DNA from 3 places in the Jeotgalibaca dankookensis genome. Region 2 is predicted to be linked to each of the others. Evidence: predicted binding sites of a transcription regulator. Region 2 holds the regulator's gene; each other region holds the start of a gene.

Region 1 (4,294 bases), 320 kb from region 2:
AAAATGTCCGCTTTCATGAAGCATGATATGAATATACTGTGTATAAACAGCTATTAACATAACAATTACTAATTGAATAAGTGGTATTGAGTTAATCAGCTGATCGAATGTCTGATTCCTTCCAACTAAATACCCAAAGCTCAGAGCAATAAAAGAAACAAAAACTAGAAAAAACTGTTTTAATTTCATTCTTACTCCCCCTTTATCTCCATTTCTGGAAATAACAAACCCAGAACATCTAGAGTCAAACGACGTCCTTGGCCTTGATAAGGATAGATGTGCATCATCATTGCTGGGTTAAAGTTTGCTTCAATAATACCATACCCGGGATTTTCTTCGCTTGGTGGAATCCGGTAATCGTCCACCATGATGTCTACACCAGAAAAAGTAGCCCCCATTGCTTTCGCGACACCCACAGCAATTTTTTTATAACTTTCATGCATATCATCTGTAAAATCAAAAGAGTCCCCACCGGTACTGATATTTGAATTTTCTCGCAAATAAACCGTTGTCCCTTCCTCAGGTACAGAATCTACTGTATAGCCTTGTTCATCCAGAGCTAATTGTTCAATTTTACCGAGTTCTATTAACGTTAAAGGAGTCAGATGATTTTTACCACGAAGAGGATTATTATTTTTAATAGCTACTAATTCTTTTATAGTATGCTCCCCATCACCAACAACGTTAGCAGCTACACGCAACAAAACAGCTCTTGTTTCATCACCCGCTACGAAGAAACGGTATTCTGTACCATGAACAAAATCTTCTACAAGTACGGTCGTATCTTCTTCGAAAGCAATTTCAATGGCTTTTCGATAATTTGTTTCGTTAGCTCCATCTTTAAAGATTGAAATCCCAATACCGTAATTAGTCGATTTTGGTTTTACAACGAACCCTTTCTTTTCAAAAAGACTGTAGTCGCGAAGCGCATCCTCTACTTGTGTATATTCTTTACTTGCAGGAACAACGTAACCTTCTTTAGCTAAAATTTTCTTAGTTACCACCTTATTCGCCATCACGAGTGATGAAATATAAGTGTCGAGTGACGTCATGTTCCCATTTTTAACATATTCCAAATGATCTTGATATCTCAGTGATAAAAACTGATCATGGCGGTCCAATACTTCAATGTGTAAACCTTTTTGAATAGCATCATGAAGTAAAATTTGTGTCGATAGTTCCATTTCTTCAAATCCACGCAAAGCGTACGGTCTCTCTAGTGCTTCAGCTTTGTAAGCTTTTGCTTGATCCAATACCCATTTGTAGTATTCTTCTCTAGGAATTGAAGCCAGACGTCCGCTAATTGTTAAGCTTGGATTGTAAAAAGCAGCTATTTTTTCTTCTACAATACTGGTATCTATTCCTAGCTCAACAAGCATTTGTTTAATCCCTTCTAATAGTTGGATGCCTTCTTCCTTGTAGGTGGATTCGGAATGTGGATGTTCAAAAGCCGTTACATGGTTCATCTTTTTACCAATTGCTCTACCCTCTTGGCCCACTTCTGTTTCAGTCCATACCAAATACATTAAAAAGTAATGGATAAATTTCATATCCTCGGTTGTAATCCCAAACGGGGCGAAGGGATTCAAATCAAACAAACGAAATTCTAAATAAGCAATGCCGTTTTTTAAAATTTCTTGTGCGCTATTTCCGCCGCGAAAACGTACATTTGAATAAAACTCTTTTTCCGCAATCAATTTCTTATCTGTTACCATTTGTCCAATTGTCTTAACATATTCTTCGACAGACTCAAAAGAAACAAAAACATCTTCATTATTTACATACCCATATTTACTACTACGTAAACTTCTTATCAAACCGTCAGGAATATCTTCTGGTATTTGATTTTCCTGAAAATATTCGGGTTTTGTCTCAATAGATGCGCCCATCAAATAGGTTAACACCCACTGATAGCGTAAAAAATTATGAGCTAATTTCAAATAAACGCGTGATTTAAAATCTTTTAAACTGATGTCAGTAGTTTTTTGTCCATATAGCGCCTTGATAAAATCGGCATGGAATTCAAAATTATAATGAATACCACTCACCATCTGTTTTCTTTTTCCATATGTCTCTACTAAATACTCCCGATAAGCGACATCTTTGGCACGGTCAAGTTTAGCAACCTTAATATCTTCATCAGCTGGCATATAAAGCGGTGAACTCGTTGGTAGCAAGTACTCATCTTCAGGGATTGTTTGTAATGACACATCATGAATAGCCATTAGCCACCTTGAAACTTCTTCTACACTTTCTAATGGGGGGGTAACAAGTTCCATTTGTGATTCGGCAAAATCCGTGTGTATGTATGGATGAAAATTACGATTCCCAAATTCTGAAGGATGATCTGTTTTTGAAATATGGCCATCTTTTAATATTCGTTGCGACTCTTTTTCGATCCCGAATGTCCCTTGCGTAAATAGGGGTTCTAATTTATTTTTCTTTATAACCTCTTGTATATTCATTTTTTAAGCTCACTTTCATAAACAATATTCAATGGTTCTATTATAACCATACACATGGGTTTTGATAAGCAAGTTTACTTATATAATGTAAATTAAATCGAATGTTTGTTCCTTTGTAGCCAATAGCTTATAATAACAAAGACAAAGGAGCGGGTATTATGAAGAAACCACTAGCCTACCGGATGCGTCCTAAAACGATTGATCAAGTTGTAGGACAAGAACACTTAGTAGGCAAAAATCGAATTATTCGGCGTATGGTAGATGCGAAAATGCTATCTTCAATGATTTTATATGGACCACCTGGTACCGGAAAAACAAGTATTGCTAGCGCCATTTCTGGATCAACAAAGTCAGCTTTTCGACATTTAAATGCCGCGACAGATTCAAAAAAAGATTTACAAATTGTAGTAGAAGAAGCTAAATTTTCAGGTCAAGTTATTTTACTCTTGGATGAAATCCATCGTCTCGATAAACCAAAACAAGATTTCCTCTTACCTCACCTAGAGAGTGGCCTTGTTATCCTAATCGGAGCGACAACAGAAAACCCTTATATTAGTATTAGTCCTGCGATTCGAAGTCGCTGTCAAATATTTGAAGTAAAACCGTTAAGCAGCACCGATATGCAAAAAGCACTGAATCGCGCTTTAGAGGACAAAACTGACGGTTTGGGAGAACTTCCAATCGTAATTGATGAAAGTGCTTTATTGCATCTTTCTCGCAGCTCTATGGGAGATTTACGAGGTGCTCTCAACGCATTAGAATTAGCTGCCCTTTCTACCCCCCCTAATGAAAACGGAAATATTAAAATTACTCTAGCTGTTGCTGAGGAGTGCTTACAACGGAAAGCACTTGTTCACGACAAAGATGGTGATGCTCATTACGACGTTATTTCAGCTTTTCAAAAGTCAATTCGTGGCAGTGATGTCGATGCATCCCTTCATTATTTAGGCCGTCTTGTTGAAGCTGGTGAATTAACTGTCATCTGCCGCCGCTTAATGGTGATTGCTTATGAAGATATTAACTTTGGCAATCCAAATGCTGTCCAGAGAACAGTCTCTGCAGTACAAGCAGCACAGATGCTGGGGTTGCCCGAAGCACGTATTCCTTTGGCGCATGCCGTTATCGATCTTGCCTTATCTCCTAAATCTAATTCGTCGATAGAAGCAATTGATCGCGCACTACAGGATATTCGAGATGGAAAATCAGGTGATGTTCCCAAGCATTTAAAGGATTTTCATTATAAAGGAGCAGAAGCTTTAGGTCGGGGAGTTTCTTATAAGTTTCCGCATGCTTATGAGGATCACTGGGTTGCCCAACAATACCTTCCCGATTCAATTAAACAGGCTGTTTATTATAAGCCAGCTGTGACTGGCAAGTATGAACAAGCACTTTCCAGTCAGTTGAAAAAAAGGAAATGACATCATCAAGACGGCGCTTCCATCCTTATCTTCTAGAGCTTTTTTTAATATTTTAAGTATTCATTCTTGCATAAGTTTTTTCGATATGCTACTATAAGTACAAGAAGTTCTGAGGTGTACGATATATTCTCAATGTGTTGACCGAACAAATAATTTTACCTTGGGATCCTTGATAAATGTTCAAATAGCATGCCACTTCATATGGACACTAGATGACATTTTGTGGAGCCCACCTGCTGATATTGCGGGTTCAAAACTAGTAGAATAACAAAAACGGCACCATCGGAATTTTTTATAAAGTATTAACTTTAGAAGCCGCTCTTATGAGCGGCTTTTAATTTTGTAGGTGATAAAATGATTCAAGCTATGATGTTCCTATTCTCTCTTTTGCTTGGACTTTTGACTTGGTTT
Region 2 (4,294 bases):
GCCTGAATGCACTTGGAAGATTAGGTGATGCTGGGCCTGGTGTAGAACTTTTATTGTCATTTGATGAAGAGGAGTTAACCAAGTTAATTGAGCAAATACAAGACATTAATAATAAGCGGCAGGAAATCGTTAATAAAATCACTGACTCTGCCCAGCAAAAAATAGCTGAATTTGAAACATTACCAGATATCATTGTTTTAGAGGATGCTGATTGGCACGAAGGTGTTTTAGGTATTGTCGCCAGCCGTATTGTTGAAAAAACAGGAAGGCCGACTATTTTATTGCACACAAATCCTGATACAGGTGTATCGAAAGGTTCGGGACGTAGTATAGAAGCGTTACATTTATTTAAGGCTTTATCTGCTACTGAAGACACCTTAATAAAATTTGGTGGGCATAAGATGGCTGCCGGACTTAGTTTATTAACTGAAAACATTGCTGATTTTATCGAAACCATTACAACCTATGCAGCTAGCTACCATCAAGAGATAAAAAAAGGGAATCGAGTAAGAATAGATGAAATCCTTGAGATTAAAGAAGTTTCTCTTTCTTTTTTACAGGAAATTGATACTTTAAGACCTTTTGGAACGGATAACCCAAAGCCGATGTTTGGTTTTGAGTCGGTCGCTGCGACTCAAGTAAAGCAAATTGGTGCAGATCAAAAGCATTTAAAACTTGTTTTACAAGCAGATACAGATACGTTGGATGTCATAGGTTTTAATAAAGGGCAAGCCGCTAGTTATTTAACCAATAATGTTCCTATCTCCGCACTTGGCGAATTGAGTATTAATACATGGCGAGATAGATCTAAACCGCAATTACAACTGAAAGATTTTAAAATAAATGGTCCACAATTCTTCGATGGACGACAGTCAAAATTTAATCCTCATTCTATTAGACATAAAAATAGTGTTTACTTATTTTTTAACCAAGTATTTTTTGACAAAATGAGTGAGCAGCTACCTGTTCAGTCAATGGCTGTTTTATTAGAAAGCGATGATGATATCCCGCCATTTCCGGCTTCGTTAAATAATTTAGTCTTACTTGATTGTCCAACGAATTTGGATATTTTAGATGCTTTTCTTCAAACACATGTATTCCAAAATTATTATGTCTATGCCTTCCCAGTTGCATCGATTCAAGAACAAGGTCTTCCTAGTAAAGATATTTTCGGGAAAGTGTATAAATACTTATATTTACGTAAAGACATGGCGATTCGAGAAAAAATAGATGCGCTCTCAGCTTATCTACAAGTCGAAAAAGGGCAGCTGATTTTTATGATTCAGGTGTTTTTAGAAGCAAAATTTGTTACAATAAAAGACGGAGTATTAAATCCGGTTTTAAAACCTGAAAAAGCAGATTTAACTCAAACAAGCGTTTACCAAGAGAGAATAAAAAATTTAGAAGCTGAAAAAATGTTTATTTATAGTGATTTTTCGCAATTGTCAGATTGGTTAAAAAAATAAAACGGATTCTTACAGGAGGAATTGTCGATGAATTTAAAAGATTATATTACTGATGTGAAAGATTTCCCAGAAGAAGGTATTATATTTCGTGATATTTCACCTTTAATGCAAGATGGAGAAGCCTATAAATATGCTATAAATCAAATCGTTGAATTTGCAAAAGATTTAGGAGTAGACAAAGTAGTCGGACCAGAAGCGCGTGGATTTATGGTTGGTTGCCCTGTTTCGGTGGGGCTAACGTGTGGCTTTGCCATGGCGCGAAAGAAAGGAAAACTTCCGCGAGAAACAGTGGAGGTTGATTATGGTTTGGAGTACGGTAAAGCAACCTTGCAACTCCATGCCGATGCCGTTCTTCCTGGCGAAAAAGTACTAGTATGCGATGATTTACTAGCAACAGGGGGAACGACTTTAGCGACAGTTGAATTGATTGAAAAGCTTGGTGGGGAAGTTGTTGGGTTAGCCTTTTTAATTGAATTGCTTGATTTAAAAGGTCGCGATAAAATTAAAGGGTATAATATTAAAACGCTAATGGAATACTAAAAAAAGAGCTAGCGAAAGCTAGCTCTTTTTTAACCTTAATTAATATGACTGCGATAAAGACCTACAACCTTACCTAAAATATGAACATCATTAAGAATAATCGGGTCCATATTGTCATTTTCGGGTTGAAGACGGAAATAATCTTTTTCTTTGAAGAAACGTTTGCATGTCGCTTCATCTTCATCGGTTATAGCAATAACAATTTCACCATTTGAAGCGGAGGTTTGTTTTCGGACAATAACTGAGTCATCATTTAAAATACCGGCTTTAATCATACTATTGCCTCTAATTTTTAACATGAACAAATCTTCAGAAATATTATTTAAATTGGGTGGGATAGGAAAGAAGTCAGTCGCTTCCTCGACAGCAAGTATTGGCTCACCGGCGGTAACTACTCCTAATAAAGGCATGTGAATACTTTTAATTCCTAATTTGCTAAGACCTAATTCGGTTACTTCAATAGCCCGAGGTTTGGTTGGATCTCTAAAAATAAATCCAGCTTTTTCTAAACGTGACAAATGACCGTGAACAGTCGATGTCGAGGAAAGGTCTACCGCGTTTCCAATTTCTCGAACGGTTGGTGGATATCCTTTTTCTTGGACTTGGTTATAAATGAAATGTAGGACCTGCATCTGGCGCGTATCTTTATTTCCAGCCATATTTGCATCATCTCCGTTACTATTTTATGTGCTAATTGTAGCACAGGGTTTAGCTGAAATCAAACAAACGTTCGCTATTTAAAAATAAAGCAAGGAAATGACGGATTTCTATTTCTTTTTCTCGTAACTTCTTGTAATATTACTAAATGAACACGTTCGGAAGGAGGAGATAAAATGAGTACTGGAGCTTGGATATTAATTGTTATTATAGGAATCCTTCTCGGAGCAGTTGGAGGGTTTTTCTTATCACGTCGTTATATGATGAACTACTTTCAAGAAAATCCACCAATTTCAGAAGAAATGCTACGCGGTATGATGATGCAAATGGGACAAAAACCGTCAGAGCGTAAAGTTAAGCAAATCATGGCTTCTATGAAAGCACAATCTAAAGCAGCAACTAAGAAGAAAAAATAGTATAAAAAACACTCCAAACCGAGTTCCATCAGTTTGGAGTGTTTTTATTTCTTCTTGTAATCAAAAGAAAAGTCTGGATCTATTTTGTGATCTAAATTATCAAAGCTATTTTGAAGTTCTTGATCAAAACCAGCCATTTCTTCCTTAGTCAAGCGTCCGGGAGGAAGTTCAATGGGTGTCCCGAAATAAACATGGCCTTTTTTACGCATTAAAAGTTCCTTAAATGTAAATGGGCCTTGGTAAACAACAGGAATAATAGGGGCTTTTGCTAAGCGAGCAATGGCTGTTGTCCCACCTTTAACTTGGGAATCATACCGAGTTCCTGTAGAAAAAATTAAAAAGTTCATTTTCCTTTCTTTTAGAATAGTAACCGGTTGTTTAATAGCGCTAGGACCAGGATTATCTCGGTTAACAGGAATCCCATTCATTTTTCGGATCAACCAGTTTAGAAGTCTGTTCCGGTCAAACAACTCTTGTTTAGCCATAGTTGCAAACGTATGTGGGTATGCAGCTACAGCAATATAAAGCGGATCAATCCAACTTCGATGGGGGGCTGCTAAAATAAATGCGCGATCTACTGGTAAGTTTTCTCTATTTTGTATATCAGTTTTACCTGTTAATAAAAACAATAAGAATTGTACAAGACGAACAACAGTATTATAAAACATATGGACTGACCTCCAATGATTAAATTGCTACTAGTTAGTATGCGTTAAGCACACATATATTTCAAGAAGAAAAACAAATTTAATCTTATAAATATAATTCTTGCTTTTTTTTTAATTCGTAGTATAATTGATTACGGTGCTTCGGCACTCTATTTCACACCTCTGCGGATACAAGGATGGGTGCTTCTTAGGAAGTCATTCTAGTAAATGAAGCCGGGGGAGGAAAATAAAAAACCATATTGGAGGAATTAAGCATGGCAGTTATCTCAATGAAACAATTGCTAGAATCAGGTGTTCACTTCGGTCACCAGACACGTCGTTGGAACCCAAAAATGAAACCATATATCTTTACAGAAAGAAATGGTATCTATATTATCGACTTACAAAAGACAGTAAAACTAGTGGACAAAGCGTATAAATATATGCTAAATGTCGCTGAAGACGGTGGCGTTGCTCTTTTCGTAGGAACTAAAAAACAAGCTCAAGACTCAATTAAAGACGAAGCGATTCGTTCAGGTCAATACTACATTAACCACCGTTGGTTAGG
Region 3 (4,294 bases), 980 kb from region 2:
ATTTTCTGTCTTCAGTTTCGCTGCAAATTCCGCAAACAATTCCGGTAACAGATTTTGGCAAAACAGTGATGACCGAAACCGGTTGATTGTACGGTAGGAAATCGTTTCTTGGCTTACCAACCACATCATAGCGATGTTCTCCAACATCATCTTTTCCATTTTCCGTCCCGAGAAGATACCTTCCGAGTAGGCGAATAACAAAGCCTTGATAAGCAAACGCGGATGATAACCAGGCCTTCCTTCGGAAGCCTCGAATAAAGGATAGGCAGACCAATCTAACGATTCAATAAATTCATCGATAACAAAAACAAGATGGTCTTGGGGAAGCAAAGCGGATAATTCCAATGGTAAAGTGGTTTGGTTTGTGTTATATTTTTTATACATAAGAAAGCCCCTCCTGAATGTATTTGTCGTTATTTACATTATACTAGGTGGCTTTCTTTTTTTATACCAATAACAAAGCAGCCCGGAAGAAAAACTTCCGGGCTGCTTTTTAGCTAGGTTTTGTCCCAGCCTCTTTTTTAAATTAATGTTCGTTTGGATCGTCCTTGGCATCCTGATGAGTAGGGTGAACGGTTCCTTTTAAATGATCTGGACCTGCATAAATAGTATATAATTTCAGTGGCTTGTCACCTGTATTAGTAATATTATGCCACATATCCGCTGGTACAAAAACCGCATCATCATCTCCCACTTGACGTTCAAAGTCTAAATTGTCTTCAGTAGGACCCATTTGACAGAAGCCCTTTCCTTCCTCAATCCGAATAAATTGGTCAATGCCATGATGGACCTCTAGACCAATATCATCATTTGGTTGGATGCTCATGACAGTTACTTGGAGTTTTTCACCCGTCCAAATAGTTGTTCGGTAATGATTGTTATCCTTAGTTAAATCTTCAATGTTTACTACATGAGGTTTTTTACCATAATCTTTTTCATCAATTGCCATCTTATACTCCTCCTTAAATTTTTGTTTATAATCATTACAATCTATTCATAGTATAACACAAATGAAAGCGGGTACAAGTATAAGGAATGTATCTTAATGAAGCTTATGGTAAAATAGAGTAGAAATCTTCAATAATTTAAGGAGTGATGAAGTGAGTAAATTAAAAACATTGTCAAATGGACAGTTAATTCCTGTCCTAGGGTACGGAACGTGGCAAAATACCGATCCACAAGAATGTATTGATGGTGTAAAAACGGCTTTAGAGACCGGTTATCGTCACATCGATACAGCGCAGATGTACGGAAATGAGGAACTAGTAGGAGAAGGGATACGTTTAAGTCATGTCCCTCGCAAAGATATTTTCTTAACCAGTAAGCTGGATAATCCTAATCATGGGTATGAAAGAGCTAAAAAAGCTATTGATGACTCGTTAGAGCGTCTTGGAACCGACTACATGGATCTATTTTTAATTCATTGGCCAGAAGTGGAAGGACACATGGAAGACTGGCAAGAGAGCAATATTGAAACGTGGCGTGCACTTGAAGAGGCATATGAGGCTGGTAAAATCAAAGCGATTGGTCTCAGCAACTTCAAAACAAAACATTTGAAAAATTTACTGGCAAATTGCCGCATCAAGCCAATGGTGAACCAACTTCGTTTACATCCAGGCATTGCTCAAAAAGAAACAGTAGCAATGAGTCGGGAAGCGGGTATGGTCATCCAAGCATGGTCACCGTTATCACCCCTGTCACAAATGCTAGATGATGAAGCAGTTGTTTCAATGACTGAAAAATACCAAAAATCTCTAGCGCAACTTTTATTACGTTATAGCTTACAAAAGGACTTCATACCATTGACTAAATCGGTTCATAAAGACCGTATTAAAGAAAATGCTGCTATTTTTGATTTTAAAATCGATGAAGAAGATATGGCCTATTTCGATCAATGGGAATGGGAAGGCGAACTTTTTAACTAAATGGATGGTTGGCGATTGGAGAAATTTCTCCAATCGTTTTTTTTTTTCGTAAAAAATAAGAATTCGCTTTACAAAAGGGAACGTATGTTCTTATAATAGAGATGAGGTGATTCAGATGTATGAGACAGAGTTGATTTTTGATTATAACCGAGAACCAAGTCGTGATGTTCTCTGTATTGATTGTAAATCTTTTTATGCCAGTGTGGAATGTGTGGAGAGGGGGTTAGATCCTTTAGAAGCCAAACTCGTCGTCATGTCTTATCCTTCTCAAGACACCAGTCAAAGAGGGAGTGGTTTAATATTAGCTTCTTCCCCTCAAGCAAAAAAGGCCTACCATATTTCGAATGTGAGTCGTGCGCGCGATTTACCCTTTCCGTATCCGGAAGATTTGGTAATTGTACCCCCACAAATGCAGCTTTATATGCAGAAAAATAAAGAAATTAATGCCATTTACCAAACCTATGCGGACAAAGACAACCACCATGTTTACTCGGTTGATGAAAGTTTTTTGGATGTGACAGGTTCTTTACGTCTATTTGGACATGATACTGCGTGGGAGATGGCCCGTACGATTCAAGATGATGTTTATAAGCAAACAGGCATTTATACCGTTATTGGCATTGGTGATAATCCTCTTTTAGCTAAATTAGCCTTGGATAATGCTGCAAAAAAAACGCCTCAACGAATTGCCCAATGGCGTTACCAAGATGTTCCTGAAACCGTTTGGAAAATACCAGAAATGACTGATTTTTGGGGGATTGGTAGGCGTACTGCTAAAAGACTCAATAATATAGGGATTTTTTCTATTTCAGACTTAGCACAAGCTAATTTTTATGAATTAAAGGAACATCTAGGTATTTTAGGGGCTCAACTTCTGGCACATAGCTGGGGGATTGACCGCAGTTTTTTAGGAGATACGATTAAGCCTAGCTCTAAATCAATCGGTAACAGTCAGGTGTTAGACCGTGACTATAGTGACCGATCGGAATTAGAAATTGTCATTCGAGAAATGGCTGATCAAATAGCGACACGTTTACGAAAAGCAGGTGCAAAAGCACAAGTGCTTAGTTTAGGACTGGGTTATAGCAAAGGGTACATCGATGAAAAAGGAAAAACGAATAGTCATCAGCAACTAAAAGTACCGCCCACGCACTCTTCTAAGGAAATTAGTCACCATCTCTTAACCATTTTCGAAGAAAAATATACGAATCAGATAATTCGTACAATTAGTGTCAATAGTGGGAATCTTATCTACAGTCGTGCAACCCAGTTAGATTTATTTGCAGATCCCAATCAAGATGAAAAAGATACCAAGCTTGATCAGATTGTGGATCTTGTACGTAAAAAATATGGATTTAAAGCACTCGTTCGAGCTAATAGTTTACTAGAAGGCGGCCGAGCAATCGCGAGAACATCGCTTGTAGGTGGACACGCAGGCGGAATGGGTGGATTGGAAGAAGGTGAGGAAAATGCGGAGAAGAACCGGTAAAATTTTTTCTGATTACAATGACTACCATGATCGTGGCATGATGAAATGGATGACTGCTTACGCAATGGATGAATTAGTAGTGGGAATTGAAGAAAATAAAGCGGAAGCTGTAAAAGACCTGAAGCAATTACCTCAAATGAATCCTGAAGAAATAAATCAAGCTCTCATAACCGCATATCATACTAAATACCCCCTCATCGTCCAACTGAACCAAAAAGATGAGTGGGGGAGACAAACAGATACTGTAAGAGGTTTGTTTCTTGGTTATTTACCAGATGGAAAAATTAAATTGACCAATTGCTGGATTAATATAGCCGATATCCGTTCTATTCAGGTAGATTGGCAAGGAAAATGGTCTCAAGTTGAAAATGTAGATAATCATATAAGTCGTACCGAAAAGTTAATGGAGGCAGATAATGAATTTATTCAAGATGATTGTTGGATAGAATAAAGGAGCTAGACTGTTTTGTCCGGCTCCTTTATTAAATGTTTTAGAATATCAGTGTTGTTTTTGCTGGAAATGATAAACAGCTCCAAGCATACCTGCTGAATTACCAAGTTCTGCACATTTTATTTCTTCTGGCAACATGCGGGTTGAAACTAATCCCTTTTTCAACTTTGAAGCAATCTTTTCTTCTAAATATTCTTTTTGTACAGCCACACCACCACCGATAATAATGGTATCCGGTGAAATAAGATAGGTTACTGCTAATAGCCCTTGGTTTAAAGCGGTCAGCATGTTATCAATTGCTTTAATTGCTTTTTCTTCTCCAGCTTTCGCATGTTCAAAAATTATTTTACCATTCAAATCTTCACGTGGAATTCCGCTTAAATCACTGTAAGCAGCCACTAATGCAGTAGCAGAAGCTTCGTCTTGTAA

Evidence for each region. Region 2 encodes LexA, which represses DNA repair genes until DNA is damaged. Its sites were predicted from a motif close to CNAACANNTGTTNG; they were not measured.
Region 1: the regulator LexA is predicted to act here: its motif matches at 2,564-2,577, upstream of BW727_RS02415 (replication-associated recombination protein A).
Region 3: the regulator LexA is predicted to act here: its motif matches at 2,003-2,016, upstream of BW727_RS09590 (Y-family DNA polymerase).

What each region holds. Positions count from the first base shown of each region.
Region 1 is NZ_CP019728.1:485,599-489,892, reverse strand. It holds gene BW727_RS02425 (hypothetical protein) at 1-189, opposite strand, end outside; gene gshAB (bifunctional glutamate--cysteine ligase GshA/glutathione synthetase GshB) at 192-2,465, opposite strand; gene BW727_RS02415 (replication-associated recombination protein A) at 2,624-3,883, shown strand; RNA gene ssrS (6S RNA) at 3,987-4,176, shown strand; gene BW727_RS02405 (hypothetical protein) at 4,238-4,294, shown strand, end outside.
Region 2 is NZ_CP019728.1:808,128-812,421, forward strand. It holds gene recJ (single-stranded-DNA-specific exonuclease RecJ) at 1-1,466, shown strand, start outside; gene BW727_RS03920 (adenine phosphoribosyltransferase) at 1,494-2,006, shown strand; gene lexA (transcriptional repressor LexA) at 2,042-2,665, opposite strand; gene BW727_RS03930 (YneF family protein) at 2,840-3,079, shown strand; gene BW727_RS03935 (lysophospholipid acyltransferase family protein) at 3,124-3,747, opposite strand; gene rpsB (30S ribosomal protein S2) at 4,002-4,294, shown strand, end outside.
Region 3 is NZ_CP019728.1:1,924,760-1,929,053, forward strand. It holds gene BW727_RS09575 (IS1182 family transposase) at 1-384, opposite strand, end outside; gene BW727_RS09580 (cupin domain-containing protein) at 527-949, opposite strand; gene BW727_RS09585 (aldo/keto reductase) at 1,101-1,925, shown strand; gene BW727_RS09590 (Y-family DNA polymerase) at 2,041-3,414, shown strand; gene BW727_RS09595 (hypothetical protein) at 3,395-3,865, shown strand; gene BW727_RS09600 (ROK family protein) at 3,914-4,294, opposite strand, start outside.